Regions from separate parts of the Cellulomonas fimi ATCC 484 genome, predicted to be linked through region 3. Evidence: predicted binding sites of a transcription regulator. Region 3 holds the regulator's gene; each other region holds the start of a gene.
What was found. Region 3 encodes HrcA, which represses chaperone genes, less so after heat shock. Its sites were predicted from a motif close to TTNGCACTCGNNNNNNNCGAGTGCNAA; they were not measured.

Region 1 (3,266 bases), 1.3 Mb from region 3:
GTGCCGCGCGGTACGCGGGCCGGCGCACGGCGGCGGCCCACGGGTAGGTCGCCAGGCCGTCGGGGCAGTGCACGACGGGGTCGACGCGGACGTCGGAGTCGACGGACGGGCCGTGCGGGGGGTCGAGCTGCACGGCACCCCAGCGGTGCCACCGTCCCCGCGCGTGCGCGGACCGCAGCTCCACGTCCAGGCCGCCGTCCACCCGACGCGTCACCACGGCACCGAGGACGACCGGGCCGGCCGGCGTGCGGAACGGCATGAGCGTCGTGAGCGGCCCCGACGTCACGTCCCGGCGCAGCGCCAGGACGAAACGGGACACCGTCCCGAGCCCGGCCGAGGACAGCAGCAGCGCCTGCGGACGGCCCGCGCGCTCCCACCGCACCGCGAGCCCGTGCACGTCGGGCCACGGTCGCGGCAGCCCCGCCGCGCGGGACACGCGCACCACCGCGGGTGCCGTGCACGGCTCGACCGCGCCGGGTGCGCCCGGGTCGAGGCCGACCTGGACCGTCCCGCGCAGCACCACGCCGCGCGGGTGCAGCGGACGACGCCCGGTGACGCGCGCGGCGGCGCCCAGGAGCCCGCCGAGGGCGACGCCGACGGCGCGCGCCGGCCCGGCGAGGAGCTGGTGCGCGGCGCCGCCGGCGCGCCCGACGGGGAGCGGGCGCTCTCCCCGCGCGGTGGTCACCGCGTCCGGGTCGCGGTCCGGTCGCGGGCCGGCCAGAGCGCGATCGCGAGACCCGCGAGCGCGCTGACCAGGTGCAGGCCGTTGTCGGCGCCGTTGATGTTGAGGATGTTCGCGTCCGGGTCGTTCGCCACCACGAGCCCGTAGACGAAGGTGGCGCCGTAGCCGACCGCGAGGATCCAGCCGTAGGTGCGGGCGCGCGCCAGCGTCGACCACAGGACGACGCCGAGCACGCCGATGAGGATGTGCACGATGTTGTGCAGCGGGTTGATCGCGAAGCCGAGCAGCGTCTGCGAGTGGTCGTGCTCGGTGAACCCGTCGAAGCCCGTGACGGCGAAGCCGACGAGGCCGACGAGCAGGTAGACCACGCCGATGACGAGGGCGAGGTACTGCGCGGGGTGACGCTGCCGCGTGGTCGCGGCTGAGCGGGTGGTGTCCGTCATGCGAGTGCTCCTCCGGACGGCCCGGCGCTCGCGGACGCACCGCCGGGGCCTGGAACGCCGCGGGCTCGACGCGTCCTCCCAGCATGGCGGCGCGCCGGGCCGCACGCACGCCGGGGCGTCAGGACCGGTGACCTGTGCCCTTCGCCTGCCGGCGCGCGCGGACGGCCAGCGCCGTGATGATGCCCGCCGTGACGACGAGGATCGCCACGATCGCGAGCGTGCGGCCGGGCGTGAGCGGGCCGAGCTGGTCCTCTCCCGACTCCTGGTGCGGGCCCGCGCCGCCCTCGCCGTAGGTCGCCGTGGAGCGCGGGCTCGGGTCGCTCGTGCTCGGGGTCTCGTCGACGGACGGGCTCGTGCCCGGCTGCTCCACGACCGGGTCGTCGGTCGCGGCGCTCGCGGGACCGGCACCGCCCGCGGCGGTGAGCAGCACGGCCCCGAGCGTGACGGTGAGCAGGGCGACGAGCACGGCCCGCAGGCGCGTCGCCGGGTGGTCGGCGCTGCGGCGGCGCGTCGGGCGGGCGGGGGTGGGAGCGGGCACGGCGGTGCCTTCCGGGAGCGGGGGACGCCGCGGCCTGACGCCCTCCCACCGTGCGGCGCGTGGGGGCCTGGCGCAACCGCGGGCCGGCGTTCTCCCTCGGCGAACGGGGCCCTCGCGGGGCTTGGCACTCGCCGGTCGAGAGTGCTAACACAGGAGATGTAGCCGAGCCCGGCGGCGGACCGCCGGGCAGGACCCCGGGGCACGGGCGGTCCGTGCCTCGACAGCGAGGAGGTGAGGGGCGTGGCTACCCGTTTCGACCCGTTCCAGGAGATGGACCGGCTGCTCGGCCAGATGTTCGCCGCGGACCGTGCCTCGGCCACGATGCCGATGGACCTGTACCGGTCCGGCGACCACTACGTCCTGCACGTGGACCTCCCGGGCGTCGACCCCGGGACGATCGACGTGAACGTCGAGGACCGCACCCTGACGATCCGCGCGCAGCGCACCTCGCGCACCGAGCAGGACGTGCAGTGGCTCGCCAAGGAGCGCCCGGTGGGCACCTACGCCCGCCAGCTGACGGTCGGTCGCGGTCTCGCGCTCGACGCGATCAGCGCGACCTACACCGACGGTGTGCTCACGCTCTCCATCCCGGTCGCCGAGGAGGCCAAGCCGCGGCGCATCGAGGTGCAGCACGGCGAGCAGACCGCCCAGATCGGCTCCTCCGCCGACACCACCGCCTGACGCGCGGCCAGCGCCGCGCGCCGCACCCGGACGGCCCCGCACGGACCCCCCGTCGCGGGGCTGTCCCGTGCGCTCAGTCCAGCGCCAGCGACGCGAGCGCCGCGCCGAGCACCAGACCCACACCCGCCAGCCACACGAGCGTCGGCAGGCGCTGCCAGAACGTCCGCCTCACCGCAGCACCACCCGTCCGTCCCGGACCTGGACGTCGACCTCGTCGAGGTCGGCCGTCGCCGGGCCCCGGACCACCGCGCCCGTGCGCGCGTCGAACGCGCTGCCGTGGCACGGGCAGCGGATCTCGCCGCCCGTCACGCCGCCGACGAGGCAGCCCTGGTGGGTGCACACCGCCGTGAACGCGTGCACGTCGTCCCCGTCGCGCACGAGCACCAGCCGGCGGCCGTCGAGCACGACGCCGCCCCCGTCCGGCACGTCGGTCACGGCGAGGAGCGTCTGCCCGTCGCCGTCTCCAGCGGCGTCGCCCCGGTCGTCGTCTCCGCCCTTTTCCCGGCCGTCGTCACCCCGGTCACCGTCGTCCTCGTCGCTCTCGTCGTCGACCCGGTCCCCGTCCCCGGTGCCCCCGTAGCCGCCGTCCCCGTCGCCCCGTGGCGCGAGCGCGGTCATCCCCACGTACCCGACGACGCCGGCGACGAGCGTCACGCCCGCCGCCTCGAGCACCGCCCGGCGCCCGGGCCCGCCGTCGCCGACCTCGCCGCCCGCACGGTCCTGGCTGTCGCCGCTCACGTCCACCACCTCCCGCGCCCGCCGCTAGACCCGGGCAAACCCGGGCTGGGTGAAGAACCAGGCCGCCGACGTGAACCACACGACGACGAGCAGCGCCGCGACGAGCGCACCCAGCACGGGCAGGACCGCGGACGGCAGCCGCGGCAGGCGCAGGGCGAGCATCTTGGCGGCGAACGCCCCGTAG
Region 2 (3,266 bases), 1.4 Mb from region 3:
CCGCGAGGACCTCGTGCAGGAGCCCGGTGAACGTCCGCGCGCGGTGCACGTGGCGCGCCACGGGGACGTGCTCGTGCGCGGTGTCGGGGAGCATGACGAACTGCGGCACGTCGGGGTGGTCCTTCGCGAGGCGCTCGACGACGCTCAGGTCCGGGTCGGGGCGCCGCCCGACCGTCACCACGGCCCGCGCACGCGTCATCGCGACGAGCTCGGCGGCGTGGTGCCCGCCGACGGGTCCGCCGACCATGCGCGCGTCGACGCCGTGCTCGACGAGCGCGGCTGCGAGCGCGTGCACGACGAGGGGACGGTCCTCGCCCGCCGGGACGAGCACGAGCACGACGGGGCTGCTCGGGTGGGGCGAGGCCGCGGTCGCGGCCCGCAGCGCAGCGGACGCGGCGGCGCGCACCGTGAGCGGCGCGTCGACGCCGGGGCGGTCGACGACCGTCTGCCGCGCGAGCCGGGCGAGCGCGGGCTCGACGAGCTCCGTCCACCAGCGCGCGGCCGAGCCCGGCGCGGTCCCGAGGGCGAGCAGCCGCGCGCAGCGCTCGGCGTCGCCCGCGAGCGCGGCGTCGACGACCGCGGTGGGGCTGGCGTCGGGGTGCGGGGCACGCGGGTGCGGCACGGTGTCGACCGTGCTGCCGCGGCCCGGGGTGTCGACGTCGGTCGCGAGCGCGATGCGGGCGGCCTCGCCGGGGGCGACGCCGTCGAGCGTGAGCCGGCGCATGACGAGCAGGCGCTCGACGTCGGTCGCGCTGTAGCGGCGGTGGGCGCCGGCGGCGTGCTCGGACGGCCCGAGGCCGTAGCGCCGGTCCCACGTGCGCAGCGTCGCGGGCGCGACGCCGAGGCGCTTGGCCACGGCGGCGACGGCCAGGGCGGGCGCGGCCGTCCCGGTCGCGCCCGTCGCGGGCGTCGAGCCGTCCTCGTCGGCGGGCATGACGCGATTGTGCCAGCCCGTCGGGGCGTCCTCGACGGACGACGGGCCGGATCGCGTCGCGCGTCGGCGCGGCGACCAGCACAGGCGTCCAGAACCGCTTCATCACACGATCGTGCGAAGCGGTCTTGAACAACTTCTGGCGCGGTTGTACTGTTTCGCTTCATCGCACCACCCGCACCACCGTGCGGGGCTGCCTGACAACCGAGCCACCGAGCGCGACCGCCTCGCGGGACCGCGGACTCGGTACGACTGAGGAGGACGCATGGCGGAGATCTCGCGGTTGCCCGGACCGGTGATGGACCTGTGGGAGTGGCAGTTCGAGGGAGCCTGCCGCGACGCCGACCAGGACCTGTTCTTCCACCCGGAGGGTGAGCGGGGGTCGGCACGACGCCGGCGCGCCGAGGCCGCGAAGGCCATCTGCGCGACGTGCCCGGTGCTCAAGGAGTGCCGCGAGCAGTCGCTCGCGGTGCGCGAGCCGTACGGCGTGTGGGGCGGCCTGTCCGAGGACGAGCGGGCCGCGATCCTCGCGCAGCGCAACGGTCGCCGCGCCGTCGTCTGACGCTCGCCTCGCACGAGCCGGAGAGGCCCGTCCCGCGCACGCGGGGCGGGCCTCTCCCCTGTCCGCACCGGGCGCGGCGGCCGTCGCCCGCGCTGCACCGCCGACCGGGCCCCGAGGACGACGACGGCCCCCCGACCGCTCCCGCAGGAGGGTCGAGGGGCCGCGGAGGGTGCGCCGCCGGACGTCACGGACGCACGACGGGCACCCCGGACGTCACTTGACGACGACCGCGAGGATGTCGCGCGCCGAGAGGATGAGGTACTCCTCGCCGGCGTACTTCACCTCGGTGCCGCCGTACTTCGAGTAGATGACCTTGTCGCCGACGGCCACGTCGAGCGGGACGCGGTTGCCGTTGTCGTCGACACGGCCCGGGCCGACCGCGAGGACCTCGCCCTCCTGGGGCTTCTCCTTCGCGCTGTCCGGGATGACGAGACCCGAGGCCGTCGTCGTCTCCGCGTCGAGCGTCTTGACGACGATCCGGTCCTCGAGGGGCTTGATGGAGACCGACACAGCGGACCTCCCCTTCGCATGTGAGTAGTTCCGAGCAGTCCGAGCGCGCCGGCTCACGTCGTCGCGGGTGCCGTGACCAGGTGCGCAGCTGGCACACTCACCGGGAGAGTGCCAGCTCCTCACTCTAGGAAGGCGTTAGCACTCGGTCAAGGCGAGTGCCAACGACCCGCCGGGGCGCGGCCGCGGGACGGCGGTCCGGGCGCTCGGTGGGCTCCCGCACGGCGTGCGAGGATCGCCCGCATGGACGCCGCCGGCCTCACCGCACTGCTCAGCCCCCAGGGCTGGGCCCTGCTCTCGGCGCTCCCGCCCTACGACGAGCACCGCGCCATGGCGCTCTCGGAGCGCCTGCACGCCGAGGGCATCGACCCCGGCCTCGTCGCGGCCGCGCTCACGCAGTCGCGCCTGCGGTCGCGCGCCCGGGCGAAGCTCGGCGACTTCGCCGACGGCATGCTGTTCACCGCCGCGGGGCTCGAGCAGGCGACGCGCCTGACGGTCGCCGCGCACCACGCCCGCCGGTACCGCGACGCGGGCACCACGCGGGTCGCCGACCTGACGTGCGGCATCGGCGCCGACTCGCTCGCCTTCGCCGGCGTCGGCCTCGCGGTGCTCGCGACCGACGTCGACGAGGCGACCGCCGCGATCGCCACCGTCAACCTGCGGCACTTCCCCGACACCCACGTCCGGCACGGCGACGGCCTCGCGCTCGACCTGCGGGCCGAGGGCGTCGACGGCGTCTACGCCGACCCCGCACGGCGCACCTCCGCGGGCAGCCGCGTCTTCGACCCCGCCGCGTACGCGCCGCCGCTCGACGCGGTGCTCGCGCTGCGGGACCAGGTCCCCGCGCTCGGGCTCAAGCTCGGGCCGGGCGTGCCGCACTCCGCGCTCCCCCGCGACGCGCAGGCGCAGTGGGTCTCCGTGGACGGGGACGTCGTCGAGGTGGGCCTGTGGTTCGGCCCCTGGCACCCGAGGGCCCCGGCCGCTCGGCGCTCGTGCTGACCGACGGCGGTGCGCACACGCTGCACGCCGGGCCCGACGGTCCCGCGGTCGTCCCCGCCGGGCCGGTGGGCGCCTACCTGTACGAGCCCGACGGGGCCGTCATCCGCGCCGGGCTCGTCGGCGACGTCGCGCAGCGCGTGCACGGCACGCTCGTGGACACCACGATCGCCTACGTGACGTCCGACGAGCTGCACGACGAGCCGGTGGCGACCGCCTACCGCGTGCTCGACACCCTCCCGTTCGGCCTCAAGCGGCTGCGCACCTACC
Region 3 (3,266 bases):
CCCCCGCGCCGTCGACCACGTCGACGCGCTCCCCGGGCCCGCGCCGCTGCACGACGCCCGCGTGCCGGCCCTCCGTGCCGTCGAGCAGGTAGGTGCCCCCGGGCACCACGCCGGCGAGCGTGCCCGGCTCCGCGAGGAAGACGGGTGCGCTCACCTCAGCGGCCCGCGAGCTTGTCGCGGAGCTTGGCGAACACGCCGCTCGAGGAGCTCGCGAGCCGCGCCTCGGGGCGCTCCTCGCCGCGCAGCACCGCGAGGCGCCGCAGGAGCTCGGCCTGCTCGTCGTCGAGCGGCGTCGGGACCTGCACCTCGACGTGCACGTGCAGGTCGCCGCGGCCGCCGACGTGCAGGTGGCCGACGCCGAGCCCCTTGATCGTGACGACCTGTGCGGGCTGCGTGCCCGGGCGCAGGTCGACCTCGCGCTCGCCGTCCAGCGTGTCGAGCGTCAGGACCGTGCCCAGCGCGGCGGCGGTCATGGGCACCTGGAGCGTCGCGTGCAGGTCGTCGCCCCGGCGCACGAACGTGTCGTGCTTGCGCTCGTGCACCTCGAGGTACACGTCGCCGGTCGGGCCGCCGCCCGGGCCGACCTCGCCCTGGCCCGTGAGCTTGATGCGCGTGCCCGTGTCGACGCCCGCGGGGACGTCGACCGACAGCGTGCGCCGCGAACGCACGCGCCCCTCGCCCGAGCACTCGGGGCACGGCTCGGGGATGACGGTGCCGAACCCGTGGCACGCGGCGCACGGCTGCGTCGTCATGACCTGGCCGAGGAAAGAGCGCGCGACGCGCTGCACCGAGCCGCGGCCGTGGCACACGTCGCACGTGCGCGGCGACGTGCCCGGACGGCAGCACGTGCCGTCGCACGTCGGGCACAGCACCGCGGTGTCGACCGGGATCTCCTTGTGCGCGCCGAACGTCACCTCGGCGAGGTCGAGGTCGAGGCGCACGAGCGCGTCCTGGCCGCGCCGGGCGCGCGGGATCGGGCCGCGCTGTGCGCCCGCGCCGGCGGCCGCACCGAAGAACGTCTCGAAGATGTCCTGGAAGCCGAACCCGCCGCCCATGCCGCCGCCGGGCGACGCCGGGTCCGCGCCGAGGTCGTACGCGCGCCGCTTCTCGGGGTTGGACAGCACGTCGTAGGCGCGCGAGACGTCCTTGAACCGCTCCTCGGACGCCGCGTCGGAGCCCGCGACGTCCGGGTGGTGCTCGCGCGCGAGCTTGCGGTAGGCCTTCTTGATCTGCTCGGGCGACGCGTCGCGCGCGACGCCGAGGATCTCGTAGTAGTCGGTCACGGGGAGGTGCGCTCGCTTCCTGTGCTCAGGCGGGCGGGGGGACGGGCCGGGGACGTCGTGCGGCTCATCCGGCCAGGATGCGGGTGAGGTACCGGGCGACGGCCCGCACGGCCGTCATGGTGCCGGGGTAGTCCATGCGCAGCGGCCCGATGGAGCCGACGCGTGCGAGCGACGTCCCCCCGTCGTCGCCGTACCCGGTCGTGACGAAGCTGGTCTCGAGCAGGCCCTCGTGCTGCGTCTCGCGGCCGATCCGGAGGCTCACGGCGGCCTGGTCCTCCGCCATCTCGGACAGCAGCCGCAGCAGGACCACCTGCTCCTCGAGCGCCTCGAGCACGGGTCCGATGGTGTGCGCGAAGTCCGCGCCGCCCCCGCGTGCGAGGTTCGCGGTGCCTGCGAGCACCACCCGCTCCTCGCTCTCCTGGGCGAGCGTCTCCTCGACGACGGCCGCGACTGCGCGCACGAGCCCGGCGTCCTCCGGCGCGAACGCGTCGGGGAGCTCGCCGAGCGCCTCGGGCAGCTGCGAGAGACGACGACCGGTCGCCGCGGCGTTGAGCCGGGCGCGGAGCTGCGCGAGCACCACCTCGTCGAGGTCGCGGTCCTGCTCGAGCGTGCGCTGCTCGACCCGGCCCGTGTCGGTGATGAGCACCACGAGCAGGTGCCGGGCTCCGACCGCGACGAGCTCGACGTGCCGCAGCGCGGAGCGCCGCAGCGACGGGTACTGCACGACCGCGACCTGCCCGGTGAGCTGGGCGATGAGCCGGACCGCGCGGTCGACGACGTCGTCCAGGTCGACCGCGTGGTCGAGGAACGCGCCGATCGCCCGGCGCTCGGCGCCCGACATCGGCTTGACCGTCGTCAGCCGGTCGACGAACAGCCGGTAGCCCTTGTCCGTCGGGACGCGGCCCGCCGAGGTGTGGGGCTGGGCGATGTACCCGCCCTCCTCGAGCGCGGCCATGTCGTTGCGGATCGTCGCGGGCGACACCCCGAGCGCGTGGCGCTCGACCAGCGCACGGGACCCGACGGGCTCCTTGGTCGCGACGTAGTCCTCGACGATCGCGCGCAGCACGTCCAGCCGACGGTCCTCGCTCACTCTCGCCTCCCCACGTCGCGCGGGACCCTCGCCCCACGGGTAGCACTCGCCCTACCGGAGTGCCAATCCTACGCCGCGCGCCCGACATGCCCGCTGTCGGGCGCACCACGCCTCTAGAGTGCCCCGGTGACCCAGGACCGCTACGGCTCGGACGTGCTCGGGGGCTCCGGCCCCGCCCACCACCGCCCGGCCCGCACGTCGCAGCCCCAGGCCGCCGACACCGGGCTGGTCGTCGAGGAGGTGACCAGCGGCTGGGTCGGTGCCGTGGTGCGCGTCGAGAAGTCCGGCGGCATGCACGTCGTCGTCCTGGAGGACCGGCGCGGGCGCACCCGCACCTTCCCGCTCGGCCCCGGCTTCTGGGTCGACGGCGAGCCCGTCGAGCTCGTCGCACCCGTCCGCACGACCGCCCCCGCGCGCCCCACCCGCACCGCGTCCGGGTCGCGCGCCGTGCACGGCGCCGCGGCGCGCGTGGCCCGGGGCAGCCGGATCTGGGTCGAGGGCAAGCACGACGCCGAGCTGGTCGAGAAGGTCTGGGGCGACGACCTGCGCCTCGAGGGCGTCGTCGTCGAGCTGCTCGACGGCGTCGACCACCTGCCCGACGCGGTCCGCGCGTTCGCGCCCGGACCCGGACGCCGCCTGGGCGTGCTCGTCGACCATCTGGTGCCCGGCTCCAAGGAGAGCCGCATCGCCGCCGAGGTCACGCGAACCGCACCCGCCGGCACGGTCCTCGTGCTGGGGCACCCGTACGTCGACGTGTGGCAGGCCGTGCGGCCGCAGCGGGTCGGGCTCGACCGCTGGCCCACGATCGAGCGCGGCACCGAGTGGAAGCACGGCATCCTGCGCGAGCTCGGCTGGCCCGCCGACGAGCAGGCGGACGTCGCGCGCGCCTGGCA

Region 1: CELF_RS06160 (Hsp20/alpha crystallin family protein) is a predicted target of HrcA. The motif match lies at 1,785-1,811, and genes of this name have one in related genera.
Region 2: groES (co-chaperone GroES) is a predicted target of HrcA. The motif match lies at 2,139-2,165, and genes of this name have one in related genera.

What each region holds. Positions count from the first base shown of each region.
Region 1 is NC_015514.1:1,335,640-1,338,905, forward strand. It holds gene CELF_RS06145 (hypothetical protein) at 1-685, opposite strand, end outside; gene CELF_RS06150 (DUF4383 domain-containing protein) at 682-1,125, opposite strand; gene CELF_RS06155 (hypothetical protein) at 1,244-1,663, opposite strand; gene CELF_RS06160 (Hsp20/alpha crystallin family protein) at 1,904-2,344, shown strand; gene CELF_RS06165 (Rieske (2Fe-2S) protein) at 2,513-3,082, opposite strand; gene CELF_RS06170 (DUF6529 family protein) at 3,107-3,266, opposite strand, start outside.
Region 2 is NC_015514.1:1,160,269-1,163,534, reverse strand. It holds gene CELF_RS05395 (MerR family transcriptional regulator) at 1-934, opposite strand, end outside; gene CELF_RS05390 (WhiB family transcriptional regulator) at 1,197-1,493, shown strand; gene groES (co-chaperone GroES) at 1,707-2,003, opposite strand; partial or broken gene CELF_RS05380 (class I SAM-dependent methyltransferase) at 2,244-3,266, shown strand, end outside.
Region 3 is NC_015514.1:2,604,659-2,607,924, forward strand. It holds gene CELF_RS11865 (16S rRNA (uracil(1498)-N(3))-methyltransferase) at 1-154, opposite strand, end outside; gene dnaJ (molecular chaperone DnaJ) at 156-1,283, opposite strand; gene hrcA (heat-inducible transcriptional repressor HrcA) at 1,348-2,373, opposite strand; gene CELF_RS11880 (DUF3097 domain-containing protein) at 2,500-3,266, shown strand, end outside.